DNA from 3 places in the Streptosporangium sp. NPDC051023 genome. Region 3 is predicted to be linked to each of the others. Evidence: riboswitches for the same ligand, from Rfam matches in the RefSeq annotation. Region 3 holds a riboswitch; each other region holds the start of a gene.
What was found. Region 3 has a riboswitch for cobalamin ahead of cobN (cobaltochelatase subunit CobN). Riboswitches for the same ligand answer to the same signal wherever they lie in the genome.
Positions count from the first base shown of each region.

Region 1 (5,116 bases), on a different contig from region 3:
TAGTGGACCAACCAGTTGGTTGTCTCTACCAACCGGTTGGTTGACTTCCAACTAGATAGTTGGTTACGGTCCTGCCATGAGCGACATCTCCCCCGCGCCGTCTCTCACGGCACCCCCTGCCTCTCTCCCACAGGCCCTTCCCCAGAGGCGCGCGCCGCTCTGGCGCACCCTCGCGGTCTTCACACTGACCGCCGTGCTGTCCAGCGGTCAGCTCTATGTGGTGATCCCGCTGCTGCACGGCATGGCGGCCGGATGGCAGACCCCGCAGAGCGGTCTCACCTGGCTCGTGACCGCGTTCGGCGTCGGATACGCCGCCGGGTTCCTGCTGTTCGGCCCGCTCTCCGACCGGTACGGGCGTAAGCGCCTGATCTGCCTCGGCCTGCCGATCGCGGCGGTGGCCACGGCCCTGGTCGCCGTGGCCCCGGGACCCGAGATCGCGATCGCGTTCCGGGTGCTGCAGGGGGTCACCGTGGCGATCTTCCCGCCCGCCGCGATGGCCTACATGGCGGAGCGGATCGAGCCGCGCCACCGGATGGTCGCGCTGGCCACCGTGACGAGCGGGTTCCTGGCCGCGGCCGTGCTGTTCCAGGTCGTGGCTCAGGCGCTGGGCCCGATTGTGGGCTGGCGCGGCATCTTCCTGATCTCCGCTGTGGCGTTCGCGGTGGCTGCCGTCGCCGCGGCCGCGGTGATGCTGCCCGACCCCTCGCGCGAGCTCTCCGGTTCGTTCCTGTCCGCCTACCGCGCGGTGCCCGCCCTGCTGGCGACTCCCGCGCTGCTGCTCCGCTACGCCGCGACGGTCACCATCCTGGCCACGTTCGTCGCGGTGTACACCGGACTGCAGCTCGGCGGTCCCGTGGGCGTCGCTGGTTCCCCCGACGCGCTGATGGCCCTGCGAATCAGCGGCCTGCCGTCCATGATCGTCGTTCCGCTGCTGACGCCGCTGCTCGGCAGGATCGCCGCCTCCCGGCGCGCGGCGTACCTGCTCGCGCTCGCGGCCCTCGCACTCGCCGCCGTCGCGGTGATCCGCCCTGGCCTGGTCGGCCTCGCCCTGCTCCTGGCCGTCTACGTGCTCGGCGTCGCCGCGGGCGCCCCCGCGCTGAACGAGAACATCGGCGTGATCGCCGGGCAGGCGCGCGGTACGGCGCTGGCCCTGTTCACCTTCTCCCTGTTCCTCGGCGGGAGCCTCGGCCCGCAACTCGCCACGGCCTTCATCACGGGCGGCTTCGGTGCGCTGATGTACGGCCTGGCCGGGATCCTGCTCCTCGGCGTACTGGCCCTGCTGGCCGCGACACACACCGGCCGGGTGACCGGTTCGTGAATCGCTCGCCATGGCCAAGGCGCCGCTTACCCCAGCAGCCAGCCGATCGCCGCAAGGGTGAGCATCGACAGCGCGGTGCCGGTGATCACGGTTCCGCGGGCGACCGAGTCGGCCTGGCCGTACTCGCGGGCGTAGACGTAGGCGTTCTGCGCGGTCGGCAAGGCCGCGCAGACGACCACCGCGAGCAGTTCGGCGCGGCTCAGCCGCGCCAGCAGCCCGAACAGGTAGGCCAGCAGCGGCTGGGCCAGCAGTTTCATGGCCGACAGCGCGAGCACCTCGGTCCGTTCGCCCGTCAGGTCGGGGCCGCGCACGGTCAGCGAGAGGCCGAGCGCGACCAGCGCGGCGGGTACGGCCGCGCCGCCGAGCAGGGCCAGCGGTTCGGCGATCAACGGTGGCGGGCGCCAGCCGAGCACGGAGCAGAGCACACCCGCGGCCAGGCCGAGGATCACCGGGTTGCGCAGCGGCAGGCTCGCCAGCCGGGCGGGCCTGAGCCCGCGCTCCGCGCTCCGGTCCAAGGCCACGAGCACGACCGGAGTGATCACCAGAAGCTGGAAGAGCAGGACCCCGGTCAGGAAGGTGGCGTCGCCGAGCACCTGCAGCGTGACCGGGATGCCGAGATTGGCGGAGTTCACGTAGCCCGCGGCCATCGCGCCGATCGTGGCCTCGCCGGGCTTCCTGCCGAGAACGTGGCGGCTCAGCGCGAAGCCCAGGGCCATGGTCACGACGGTGCTGGCGGCGAAGGCGCCCAGCGCGGGCCCGCTGAACGACAGCCGGGTCCTGCTGAGGATGGAGAACAGCGCGGCCGGCATCGCGAGATGGAAGACGAACCCACCGAGAACCCGGTCGGCCTCCGCGCCCAGCAGCCGGAACCGCCCGGCGACGAAGCCGAGCAACGTCAGCACCCAGATCGGGACGAAGGCCGCGATCAATGGGGGGCCATCGCAGACTCCTCGTGCCGGCAGGCTTCGAGCGTATCTGGCCGATCTTGACATCCGGGAGCCGGGGGTTCCGCCGGCACTCCTCCGGCCGCGCGCTGTGCCGTACTCGGCGGCCGGAGAACGGAACCTCACATCCGGCGTTTCCCGGACAGCCGCCATCCGGCGAAGGCGAGAGCGAGGAGCGCCGCCGCTCCGACCGCGTAGAGCCACGGGGAGATCGCCGCGGAGGGGGAGGAGACGGGGGTCGCGGCGGGAGAGGAGGTGGGGCGGGGACGGGTGGCCGTACCGAGCGCGGACAGGAGTCCGGCGGAGAGCGGCTCCCCGTTCTGGATCGCGTCCTGCGCGTGCAACGGCCCCTCACCGGCGCGGACCGCCAGGTTGCCGTCGCACAACGCCGTGTGCAGCGGGACGCCCGGGTCGGTGTCGAACAGGCCCGTCTTCTCATCCGAGGCGAGGACCAGGTAACGGGAACCGACGGTGAAGCCGTAGCCACAGGCCGCGCTGTCGGCGTTGGTGGCCACCTGGTACTCGGCGTCGGCCCTGCCCTTGTAGACCTGGTCGGCCCTGAAGGTGTAGATGATCGGCGGCCTGGGGCCGAGCGGATCGCCCTTGGCCGGGCGGGCGGAGACCACCGTCCCGGTGAAGACGGCGGCTGCCCTGCCGACCTGCTCCGCAGGTCCCAGCGGAGCGCAACTGCAGGCGCATGCCGTACCGGGGGTGATCACGACGGTCGCGGCCAGCAGCAGGAGAACGGTGAGAACTCGATGCCTCAACATGCTCTCACCACGTATCCCGCCGCGTGATGGTTCGACGCCGCCGGGGAGGAGGAGCCGCCTTCGGGACGGCACCGGCCATTTCGCGCCGTTTCGTACGGCTTCGCGTCGGTTCGTATGGCACCGCCACACGGAGTTCCTGTCGCCCGGGGCGCGGAATGCGCCTAGGCTGGACCCGCAGTCGGTTCGCCCTGCCCGCCAGGCAGGCGCGTCGTAAGAGGGAACCCGGTGCGGCAGCGCTCGCCTGTTTGGCTCGCGAGCTCGCCAATTCCGGGACTGCCCCGCAGCGGTGAGTGGGAACGACCGCCGTCATACGCACTGGATCCGGACACCGGATCGGGGAAGCGACGGCCAGTAGATGCCAAGGCGCGAAGAACGCCATGGCGTGCCCGCGAGTCCGAAGACCTGCCACTGCCCGCGCGCGACCACGTACGCGGTGACTTCGGTGACCTCGAGGGCGGGTCGCGGTGCGGGCGGGCACGACGTGCCCGCCGGTCAGCCGTTCCTTCGCGCCTCTCGGGAGCACCGGGGTCCTCCATGACTCGCGAAGGAGAGTTTCGTGGCTGAGACTTCCGCCACCCCCTCATCGATCGCCACCGTCCACGGCTATCCGCGCCAGGGACCGGACCGTGAGCTGAAGAAGGCGATCGAGGGCTACTGGGCCGGTCGCGTCACCGCCGAAGAGCTGCGCGACGTCGCGGCCAGGCTGCGCCGCGGCAACTGGCGGCAGCTGGCGGACGCGGGCGTGCGGGAGGTTCCCACCGGGGACTTCTCGCTGTATGACCATGTGCTGGACACCAGCGTCATGGTCGGGGCCATCCCCGGACGCCACCGGGCCGCCATCGAGGCCGACACCCTGGACGGCTACTTCGCCATGGCGCGTGGCACCCGGGACGTCGCCCCGCTGGAGATGACCAAGTGGTTCGACACCAACTACCACTACCTGGTGCCCGAGCTGGGACCGGATACCGTCTTCATCGCCGACCTCACCAAGCCCGTCGGCGAACTGCGTGAGGCCGTCGAGCTCGGTCACACCGCGCGTCCCGTGCTCGTCGGCCCGGTCACCTATCTGCTGCTGGCCAAGCCCGAGCCCGGCGCCGACCCCGGCTTCGACCCGCTCACCCTGCTGGACCGGCTGCTGCCCGTCTACGCGCAGGTGCTCGCCGCCCTGCGGGCCGGCGGAGCCGAGTGGGTGCAGCTGGACGAGCCCGCCCTGGTCCAGGACAGGCCCCGGACCGTGCTTGAGGCCGCCGCCCGCGCCTACCGCGAGCTCGGCACCCTCGCCGACCGGCCGAAGATCCTCGTCGCGAGTTACTTCGACCGCCTCGGCGAGGCCCTGCCGGTCCTGGCCGAGGCGCCGATCGAGGGCCTGGGGCTGGACTTCACCGGCCCGGCCGCGGCGAACCTGGACGACCTGGCCCGGGTGGGCGGGCTGCCGGGCAAGCGCCTGATCGCCGGGGTCGTGGACGGCCGCAACGTGTGGATCAACGACCTGGGCAGGTCGCTGTCCACCCTCGCCACCCTCCTCGGCTTGGCGGGCCGGGTGGATGTGGCGGCCTCCTGCTCGCTGCTGCACGTTCCGCTGGACACCGCGCTCGAGCACGGGATCGACCCGCAGGTCGGCCGCTGGCTCGCCTTCGCCAGGCAGAAGACGGCCGAGATCGCCACTCTCGCCCGGGGGCTGAGCGAGGGCACCGGCGCGGTTGCCGGGCAGCTGGCGGCCAACCGGGCCGACCTCGCCTCGCGCGCGGCCTCCGCGCTCACCCGCGATCCTGCCGTACGGTCCCGCTGCGCCGCGGTCACCCCGCAGGACACGCGCCGTCCCCAGCCCTACCCCGAGCGGGCCGCAGCGCAGCGCGCCGCTCTTGGCCTGCCGTCGCTGCCCACGACCACCATCGGCTCCTTCCCACAGACCGCCGAGCTACGGGCGGCCCGCGCGGATCTGCGGGCCGGGCGGATCGACCAGGCCGCCTACGACGAGCGGATCGCCTCAGAGATCCGCTCGGTCCTCGTCTTCCAGGAGGCGGCGGGCATCGACGTGCTGGTGCACGGCGAGCCGGAGCGCAACGACATGGTCCAGTACTTCG
Region 1 covers NZ_JBFBCE010000086.1:26,301-31,416, reverse strand. The annotation lists gene AB0395_RS38335 (MFS transporter) at 77-1,318, shown strand; gene AB0395_RS38330 (AEC family transporter) at 1,345-2,247, opposite strand; gene AB0395_RS38325 (hypothetical protein) at 2,385-3,032, opposite strand; cobalamin riboswitch at 3,244-3,436, shown strand; gene metE (5-methyltetrahydropteroyltriglutamate--homocysteine S-methyltransferase) at 3,589-5,116, shown strand, end outside.
Region 1: it holds a riboswitch for cobalamin, as region 3 does, so the genes downstream of both, metE (5-methyltetrahydropteroyltriglutamate--homocysteine S-methyltransferase) here and cobN (cobaltochelatase subunit CobN) in region 3, are expected to answer to the same signal.

Region 2 (5,116 bases), on a different contig from region 3:
TCCGGCGTCACCCTGGAGGCGGTGAGCGCGCTGAATCCGGTCTTCCGTCCCGGCGGCACCGTCACCGCGGCCAACTGCTGCCCGCTCAACGACGGCGCGGCGGCCGTGGTCATCATGAGCGACGTCAGGGCTGCCGAACTGGGCCTGACCCCGCTGGCCAGGGTGGTCTCCACCGCGGTTTCCGGCCTGTCGCCCGAGATCATGGGCCTTGGCCCCGTCGAGGCCAGCCGGCGGGCGCTCGCACAGGCCGGAATGGGAGCCGACGACATCGACCTCGTCGAGATCAACGAGGCCTTCGCCGCCCAGGTGATTCCCTCCGCGCGGGCACTCGGGATCGACGAGGACAAACTAAACGTGAACGGCGGAGCCATCGCCCTCGGACATCCTTTCGGAATGACAGGGGCCCGGATCACGACCACGCTCATCAACTCCCTGCGCTTCCATGACAAGGAGGTCGGCCTGGAGACCATGTGCGTGGGTGGCGGGCAGGGGATGGCGATGGTCCTGGAGCGTCTCTCATGAGCACGCTGTCCTTCGACTACACCGGACAGGTGGTCCTGGTGACCGGTGGAGCGCGGGGAATCGGCCGCGCGATCGGCCGGTTCTTCGTCGACGCGGGCGCGGTCGTCTACCTGCTCGACTTCGACGGCGACCAGGTGGCCGCGACGGCGGCCGAGCTCGGCGCGCGGTGGGCCCGCTGCGACGTCGGCGAAACCGCCTCGGTGAACGCCGTCGTCGACTCGGTGGTCGAGCAGACCGGACGGCTGGACGTCCTCGTCAACAACGCGGGGATCCTCAGGGACTCGGTGCTGTGGAAGCTCACCGACGACGACTGGGAGCGGGTGATGGCCGTCCACGCCGGTGGCACCTTCCGCATGACGCGGGCTTGCGTGCCCCATCTACGGGCACGTGGCTACGGCAGAATCGTGAACGTCACCTCCTACTCCGGGCTGCGCGGAAACATCGGGCAGGCGAACTACGCCACGGCCAAGGCGGGCATCGTCGGCTTCACCAAGACCGCGGCCAAGGAACTGGCCCGCTTCGGGATCACGGTCAACGCCATCTCACCGAACGCCGAGACCCGCATGATCTCCTCCATGCCGCAGCGGAAGCGGGACGAACTCACGACCGGCATCCCCATGGGCCGGTTCGCGGACCCCTCCGAGATGTGCGCGGCCATCGGGTTCCTGGCATCCCCCGAGGCGGGGTACGTCACCGGCGCGGTCCTCCCCGTGGACGGAGGGTTGTCGATGTGACGACGCCGCCGTGAAGACGGCTTTCCGGTGCCGCGGCCGGGACGTCAGAACCCGGCGGAGTCAAGGGATGCCCGGGTCAGCGGAGCCGAAGGGTCGGCGGCCAGGCCGAGGGAGGAAGGCGGGATGTCCGCGGCGACCAGGAGGCCTCCGACGGCGGCGATCATCGCGCCGTTGTCGGTGCACAGGTGCGGGGGCGGGATCCGCAGCGTGATGCCCGCGGCGCCGCACCGCTCCGCGGCGACCTGCCGCAGCCTACGGTTGGCGGCGACCCCGCCCACGACCACGAGGGTGTCCACGTCGTGGGCCAGGCAGGCATCGACGGCCTTGCGGGTCAGCACGTCGACGACGGCCTCCTGGAACGAGGCCGCGACGTCCGGCACCGACAGTCCGGGACCGTCTCGCTCCACATGCCGGGCGACGGCGCTCTTGAGCCCGGAGAAGGAGAAGTCACAGCCGACGCCGAGCATCGCGCGGGGAAAGCCGATCGCCCCGGGGTCGCCGTCCCGGGCGGCGTGGTCGATGGCGGGGCCGCCGGGGTAGGTGAGCCCGAGGATCCTCGCGATCTTGTCGAACGCCTCGCCCGCGGCGTCGTCGCGGGTGTCACCGAGGTGGACGATCGGGTCGCGGGCCAGGTCGCCGAGCAGGAGCAGCGAGGTGTGGCCGCCGGAGACGATCAGCGCGACCGAGCGGGGCGGCAGCGGGCCGTGCTCCAGGGTGTCGGCGGCCACGTGCCCGGCCAGGTGGTGCACGCCATACAGTGGCCGCCCCCAGGCCAGCGCGTAGGCCTTCGCGGCGGCCAGCCCGGTCTGCAGCGCGGTCGCCAAGCCGGGACCCGAGGTGACCGCGACGGCGTCGATTTCGGACGGGCCGATCCCGGCCTGCCGGAAGGCGGCCTTCACGCAGGGGACCAGCGACTCCAGATGGGCGCGGGCGGCGATCTCCGGCACCACCCCGCCGAACCGTACGTGCTCCTCCATCGAGGAGGCCAGCGCGGCGCCGATGAGCCGCCCGTCGGCGACGATCCCGACGCCGGTCTCATCACACGAGGTCTCGATCCCCAGAACGACCGCCATGCCACCCTCTTGTTGCGACTAGCTTGCAACTACAAATAATAGGCAAAAAGATTCGCCGGTGACGTCAGGTCGCCGGAGGGATTTCAAGAGGCGAACAATGCGGACATGAGGGGATAAATATCCCCCCGACACCTCGGCCTGGTCGATTCGCTCGACAGGGACAGGCCAGGACAAACCGGCCACGCACCCAGACAGGGCTCCGCGGCAGCCGAGGGTGACATTTCACATACCGGCCCGGCCACTCTGGACTTACTAGGACGTCCAACTATATTTTCGTGGTGAAGGCCCGCGGTGCAGGGAAGCCGGTGTGAATCCGGCGCGGTCCCGCCACTGTGACCGGGAAGTGCGTCATCGCTTGGAATGAGGCCACTGGCGAAAGCTGGGAAGGCCGGATGACGTGCGCTGATCCGGGAGTCAGGATACCGGCCGCGGGTTGATCCGTGTTGTCCACGAGGATGGAGCGAACACGCATGGCATCGGTACGCGCTCGCGAGCCCGGAAACGTCCCGGCGGTGGAAGATCCCCCGCGCTGACGGCCCTGCTGCGCCTTGACCCATTCACCGGTTCCGCGCCGCCCACCGACGTGGCCGACACCGGCTTCGCCGTCGCCGACCAGGCCCTGCAGCTGCACGGCGGCTACGGCTACCTCACCGAGTACGACATCGAGAAGATCGTCCGCGACCTGCGGGTACACCGAATCCTGGAAGGAACGAACGAGATCATGCATGTCACCGTCGCCCGCGGGCCGGTCGGAGCCGCCTGATGAGCACTCAGCCGGACACCGGAATCGAGACTCTGGTCGTCGGCCGCCTCGGGCACATCATCCTGAACCGGCCGAAGGCTCTCAACGCCCTGACCCATGACATGGTCCGCCGCATCGACACCGTCCTGCGTGTGTGGGCCGACGACGACGCCGTCGCCGCGGTGCTCGTCAGCGGCGCGGGCGAGCGGGGCCTGTGCGCCGGGGGCGACATCCGCGCCATCTACCACGACGCCAGAGAGAAGGGCGATGCCTCAGCGGCGTTCTGGCGGGACGAGTATCGCCTCAATGCGCATATCGCCCGGTACGGCAAGCCGTACATCGCCCTGATGGACGGCATCGTCATGGGCGGCGGCGTCGGCGTCTCCGCGCACGGCTCCGTGCGGATCGTCACCGAACGCACCATCCTGGCCATGCCCGAGACCACCATCGGCCTCGTCCCCGATGTGGGAGGTACCTACCTGCTGTCGCGGGTGCCCGGCGAGCTGGGCACCCACCTGGCGCTGACCTCCGCCTCCATCGGCGCGGGCGACGCCGTGGCCTGCGGGCTGGCCGATCATTTCGTCCCGTCCGAGGACCTGGAGGCGCTCACCACCGAGCTGACCCGGCGGGACGTGGCCGAGACGGTCGCCTCCTTCGCCCGCCCCGTACCGCCCGGTGAACTGGCCGAGCAGCGCGGGTGGATCGACGCCTGCTACGCCGCCGACACGGTGGAGGAGATCGTGGAACGGCTGCTCGACAGCGGTGAGAGCGCCGCCAAGGAGGCGGCCGAGCGGATCGGCGGCAAGTCGCCGACGGCGCTGAAGGCCACCCTGCGGGCCCTGCGCCTGGCCAGCGGACTCGGCTCGCTGGAGGAGGCGCTGGACCAGGAGTACCGGACCTCCCGCGCGGCATTCGCGGAACCCGATCTGGTTGAGGGCATCCGGGCCCAGGTGATCGACAAGGACCGCTCCCCCAGATGGTCACCGGCCTCCCTCGAAGAGGTGACCGAGCGCGACGTGGACCGGTTCTTCGCACCCCTGGGCGAGCAGGAACTCGGACTGTCGGGAGGGCTTCGGTGACGATCGCCTTCGTCGGCTTGGGCAACATGGGCGGGCGACCGGGACTCCGGGCGACGCGAGGTGGAGAACACGCGTGCGGTGGCCGCCACAGGCCGCCGCACGCTCGCGCCAGGCAGCGCTTCCGCCCGGTTCGTAATACAGCTGCGAGCCAGGTTCCCCCGACGCCCTCCTGCTCGTATACTGGTCGCATTACGAACTACTTCCGAACATAGGTCGCATAAGAGGTGTCATGACGATCGCGATCGGACTCGTCATCCACGCGAGTCATCGCACCGTCTTCGAAGAGGCGGCCCGCACCCTCTCCGGCGTGCACCTGGAGTGGGTCACCTACCGGCACGAGGACGAGATACAGCCCCTGGTCCGGGAGTTCCTCGGCCGCGAACGGCAGGTGGACGGACTGCTGCTCGGCAAGGTCCCCTTCGTCAGGTCCCGCGAGCTGCTCCCGGCCGACCTGCCGGTCACGGTCGTCACGTCCGCCGGTCTCGACCTGTCCGTCGCGTTCTTCAAAGCGGCGGCCCGCGGCCGGCAGGCGGTCCCGGTCAGCATCGACACCTTCGACCAGGAGACGGTCGACGAGGTCGTCCAGGCGCTCAACCTCGACCGGAGCCAGGTCGCCTGCCTGCCGTACAACCCGCGGCAGAGCGTCGAGGAGGTCGTGGACTTCCACCGCCGCTTCATGGAACGAACCGGCGCCGCCTACGCCATCAGCCTGCGCACCGCGGTCACCGCCCGGCTGGCCGACTCGGTTCCGGTGATGAACGCGCTCTACGGTCCGATCACGATCCGGACGAACCTTCACGAACTCGCGCTGCGCATCCAGTCCCGGCAGGCCAACGCGTCGAGATTCGCCGCGGGCGTCTTCCGCGTGGTCACCCAGGACGCCCAGGCCGACCTGGACCGTGTCCGCATCGGGTTGATGAACCTGCTGGTCAACACGCCCGAGTTCGGCGACGCGTGGATCGAGAA
Region 2 covers NZ_JBFBCE010000007.1:121,570-126,685, forward strand. The annotation lists gene AB0395_RS06840 (acetyl-CoA C-acetyltransferase) at 1-522, shown strand, start outside; gene AB0395_RS06845 (SDR family NAD(P)-dependent oxidoreductase) at 519-1,256, shown strand; gene tsaD (tRNA (adenosine(37)-N6)-threonylcarbamoyltransferase complex transferase subunit TsaD) at 1,301-2,329, opposite strand; cobalamin riboswitch at 2,589-2,775, shown strand; gene AB0395_RS06855 (acyl-CoA dehydrogenase family protein) at 2,763-3,092, shown strand; gene AB0395_RS06860 (enoyl-CoA hydratase/isomerase family protein) at 3,092-4,150, shown strand; gene AB0395_RS06865 (hypothetical protein) at 4,380-5,116, shown strand, end outside.
Region 2: it holds a riboswitch for cobalamin, as region 3 does, so the genes downstream of both, AB0395_RS06855 (acyl-CoA dehydrogenase family protein) here and cobN (cobaltochelatase subunit CobN) in region 3, are expected to answer to the same signal.

Region 3 (5,116 bases):
GGCGATGTCGTGCTCGCGGGTGTCGACGTTCTTGGCCGCGACCGCGATCCGCCGATAGGCCGCCTCCATGTCCTGCCTTGCCGGGACTCCGTCGACGCCCCTGCCGTACGCGAAACCGCCCCACACCGCGTACACCTCGGCGAGGTCGGCGTCGTCGCGCCAGTTGCGACTGTCGATCAGCGGCAGCAGCCCGGCGCCGTAGGCCCCCGGCCGGGAGCCGAAGATCCGCATGGTGGCCCTGCGCTCGTCGCCGTGCTCGCGCGTGTCCGCAAGCACGTGCGCCCTGACGTAGTTGCTCTCCTCCGGCTCCTCGATCGCGGCGGCCAGCCGTACGGCGTCGTCCAGCATCGCGACCACGTGCGGGAAGGCATCCCTGAAGAACCCGCTGATCCGGACCGTGACGTCCACCCGGGGACGGCCCAGTTCTCCGGCCGGGATCGGCTCGATGCCGGTCACCCGCCGCGACGCCTCGTCCCACGCGGGGCGCACGCCCAGCAGCGCCAGCACCTCGGCGACGTCGTCACCCGCCGTGCGCATGGCGCTGGTCCCCCACACGGACAGGCCGACCGAGCGCGGCCAGTCGCCGGTCTCCGCCCGGTAGCGCTCCAGGAGCGACTCGGCCATCGCCTGCCCGGTCTCCCAGGCCAGCCTGCTCGGCACGGCCTTCGGGTCGACCGAGTAGAAGTTGCGGCCCGTGGGAAGCACGTTGACCAGCCCGCGCAGCGGCGATCCGCTCGGCCCGGCCGGAACGTAGCCGCCGTCGAGGGCGTGCAGGATCGCGCCGATCTCGTCCGTGGTGCGCGCCAGCCTGGGGACGACCTCCTCCGCCGCGAACCGCAGGATGCGCTCGACCGGCCCGGAACCGGCCTCCGCCACCGGGCGGACAGTGTCCGGCACGGTCGCGGCCACCTCGGCGGCGGCCTCCGGATCCCAATCCCGGTTCTCCATCGCCTCGACCAGCGACCTGGCCAGCGCCTCGGCCTCGTCGGTGCCGAAGCGGCCCGCCGTACCGTCCTCGTTCAACCCGAGGGCCTCGCGGAGCCCGGGCAGGGCCGCGCCCCCCGCCCACATCTGGCGGGCGCGGAGGATGGCCAGCACCAGGTCGACACGGGCCGCGCCCTGCGGCGCGGCGCCCAGCACGTGGAGGCCGTCGCGAATCTGGACGTCCTTGACCTCGCACAGCCACCCGTCGACGTGCAGCAGGAAGTCGTCGAACTCGGCGTCGTGCGGACGGTCCTCGAGGCCGAGGTCGTGGTCGAGTTTGGCGGCCTGGATCAGGGTCCAGATCTGCGCGCGGATCGCGGGCAGCTTCGCCGGGTCCATCGCGGCGATGGAGGCGTGCTCGTCGAGGAGCTGCTCCAGCCTGGCCATGTCCCCGTAGGTGTCGGCGCGGGCCATCGGCGGGACGAGGTGGTCGACCAGCGTCGCGTGGGCGCGGCGCTTGGCCTGGGTGCCCTCACCGGGGTCGTTGACCAGGAACGGATAGATCAGCGGCAGGTCCCCCAGCGCGGCGTCCGGGCCGCAGGAGGCGGAAAGGCCCGCCGACTTGCCCGGCAGCCACTCCAGGTTGCCGTGCTTGCCCACGTGCACCACGGCGTGCGCGCCGAAGCCGTCGGCCAGCCAGCGGTAGGCCGCCAGGTAGTGGTGGCTGGGCGGCAGGTCGGGGTCGTGGTAGATCGCGATGGGGTTCTCGCCGAACCCGCGGGGCGGCTGCACCATGACCACCACATTGCCCGCGCGCAGCGCGGCCAGCACGATCTCGCCGTCCGGGTCCTGGGAGGTGTCGACGAACAGCTCGCCGGGCGCGGGCCCCCAGTGCTCCTCCATGCCGGAGCGCAGGTCCTCGGGGAGCGTGGCGTACCACTCGGCGTACCGGCCCGCCGCGATGCGCACCGGATTGCCCGCGAGCTGCTCCTCGGTGAGCCATTCGGGGTCCTGGCCGCCCGCGGCGATCAGCGCGTGGATCAGCGCGTCGCCGTCCTGCTCGGTCACGCCGGGCAGCTCGCCCTCCGCGCCGATGTCGTAGCCCCGCTCGCGCATCGCGGCCAGCAGCCGCACCAGGCTCGCCGGGGTGTCGAGGCCGACGGCGTTGCCGATCCTGGAGTGCTTGGTGGGGTAGGCGGACAGCATCAGCACGATCCGCCGCTCCGCGGGCGGGACGTGCCTGAGCACGGCGTGCCGTACGGCGATGCCCGCCACCCGCGCGGCGCGCTCCGGGTCGGCGGCGTAAACGGTCAGCCCGTCCCCGTCGATCTCCTTGAAGGAGAAGGGCACCGTGATGATCCGCCCGTCGAACTCGGGGATCGCGACCTGGGTCGCCGCGTCGAGCGGGGAGAGGCCGTCGTCGTTCTCCTCCCAGGAGGCCCTGCTGCCGGTCAGGCACAGGCCCTGCAGGATCGGGACGTCCAGCTCGGCGAGCGCGCCGACATCCCAGGCCTCGTCGTCGCCGCCCGCCGAGGCGGTCGCGGGGCGGGTGCCGCCTGCGGCGAGCACGGTCACCACCAGGGCGTCGACCGTGCGCAGGAGCTCCAGCAGGCCGGGCTCGGCGCTGCGCAGGGAGGCGCAGTAGACGGGCAGCGCGCGGGCGCCCGCGTCCTCGATCGCCGAGCAGAGGGTCTCGACGAAGGCGGTGTTGCCCGCGACGTGGTGGGCGCGGTAGTAGAGCACCCCGACGACGGGGCCCTCCTGGCTGCGTGCCGGGCGCTCGAGCACGCCCCAGGCGGGGGTCGGGGCGGGGGCGGCGAAACCGTGCCCGGTCAGCAGCAGGGTGTCCGAGAGGAAGTGGCCGAGCTCGACGAGGTTGGCCGGTCCGCCGTGGGCGAGGTAGGCGTGCGCCTCGGCGCACACCCCGCCCGGCACGGTCGACAGCTCCATCAGCTCGGCGTCCGGCGCCTGCTCGCCGCCGAGCACGACGACGGGCACCGGTCCGGCGAGCAGGGCGTCCAGGCCCTCCTCCCAGGCGCGGCGCCCGCCGAGCAGCCGGACCACAATCAGGTCCGCGCCCTCAACCAGGGGCGGCAGGTCCGCCGCCGTGAGCCTGGCGGGGTTGCCGAGGCGGTAGTCGGCGCCGCTCGCGCGGGCGCTGAGCAGGTCGGTGTCCGAGGTGGAGAGCAGGAGGATCATGCGTCACGCTCCACGGCGGACAGGAGGGCACGGCCCCCGGGGACAGCGGGCACGGAAGGCTGGCGGGGGAACGGCGAACAGCGCACGGAGGCTTCCTCCCTCGGGGTCCTCGCCCCGGGTCGTCGTCGGCTACGACGGCTGGAGTCTCCTGGCTCCCGGATCGGTGCTCCCCCCAGCCTTCCCGCCCGTCGCCGGGCAGTGGCCTGGATGGGGTTCGCTCCCCGGTTACAGTGGCGGGACCGCGCCGGATTCACACCGGCTTCCTCCCTTTGCCGTCGCCAACGATGAGACTACGGCAGCGAGGTTCCATGCAAGAAACTGGCGTTACCATCCTCAGCGTGGTCATTGGCGACTTTTCCGGACGATCGCGGCCTGACGCGTGTCCGGGGGCACTGCAGGTGCACGCCGCCGCCGACGGCGGCCTGGCACGGGTCAGGGTCCCCGGAGGGCGGCTGACGGCCTCCCAGCTCCGCGAGCTCGCCGACGCCGCCTCGGCCTGCGGGAGCGGCGTCATCGAGCTGACCTCCCGCGCGAACGCGCAGGTACGCGGGCTCGGCGGGGAGGGCGGCTTCGCGGCCCGCATGGCGGGCGCCGGGCTGCTGCCCTCGGCCACCCACGAGCGGATCCGCAACATCCTCGCCTCGCCGCTGACCGGCTGCGACACCCGGAGCCTGCTCGACGTGAGCCCGCTGGTCTCCGAGCTCGACCTGCGGCTGTGCGGCACGCCCGCCCTCGCCGGGCTGCCGGGGCGTTTCCTGTTCGCCCTCGACGACGGGCGGGGCGACGTGGCCTGGCTGGACCCCGACGCCGGGATCCTGCCGGTCGGCCCCGGGCAGGCCGCGCTGATCCTCGCGGGCGCCGACAGCGGCCTGCGCGTGCCGGTCGGCTCCGCGGTGGCCGCTCTGCTCGCCGCCGCCGAGGCGTTCCTGGCGGAACCGGAGGTCGCGCAGGCTCGTGCCTGGCGGATCCGCGAGCTGCCCGGCTGCGCGGAACGGGTCGCGGAACGGGTCGGCTCCGCCCTGGAACTCGGGCGGGCGGCCCCGGTGCCGACGCCGTCCACGGAGACACCCGCAGAAACATCCGCAGAGGCACCCGCGGAGGCGCTCGCGGGGCGGGAACCGGTGGGGATCATCGAGCAGCCGGGAGGCCGGGTCACGCTTGGGGTCACGGTGCCGCTGGGGCGGCTGACCTCGGCCCAGGCGGAGCTGCTCGCGGACCTGGCCTCCTCCGGAGAGGTACGGCTGACGCCGTGGCGCGGCGTGGTCCTGCCCGGCCTGACCCGCGCGGAGGCCGCCAGGGCCGCCGCCCTGCTCACGGACGCGGAGCTGGTCGTGGACCCCGCCTCGCCGTGGACAAGCGTGACAGCCTGCACGGGACGTCCCGGCTGCGCCAAGTCTCTGGCCGACGTGCGGGCCGACGCGACCCTGGCAATAACCTCCTTCCCACGCACCGGTACGCTCCCCGTGCACTGGGCGGGCTGCGAGCGGCGCTGCGGTCGCCCGAAGGGGCGGGTCGCGGACGTGGTCGCCACCGCCACCGGCTACCGGGTCGACCTGGACGGCAGGAGCCTGGACTGCGTAGGCATCGAAGAGACCACGGCCGCGGTGACGGCCCTGAGAGGGGAAACGTGATCGACTACGTCCGTGACGGCGCGGAGATCTACCGGCGTTCCTTCGCCACCATCCGCGCGGAGAGCGACCTGGAGGGCCTGCCGCCCGACGTCGCCCAGGTGGCGGTCCGCATGATCCACGCCTGCGGGATGGTCGACCTGGTCGGCGACCTGGGCTGGTCGCCCGGCGTGGTCGCCTCGGCCCGCGCCGCCCTGCGCGCGGGCGCGCCCGTGCTGTGTGACGCGATGATGGTCGCCTCGGGAGTGACCCGCCGCCGCCTGCCCGCGGACAACGAGGTGATCTGCACGCTGGGCGACCCCGGTGTGCCCGAGCTGGCCGAACGGCTCGGCACCACCCGCAGCGCCGCCGCCCTCGAGCTGTGG
Region 3 covers NZ_JBFBCE010000046.1:13,125-18,240, forward strand. The annotation lists gene cobN (cobaltochelatase subunit CobN) at 1-3,123, opposite strand, end outside; cobalamin riboswitch at 3,246-3,438, opposite strand; gene cobG (precorrin-3B synthase) at 3,462-4,754, shown strand; gene AB0395_RS27550 (precorrin-8X methylmutase) at 4,751-5,116, shown strand, end outside.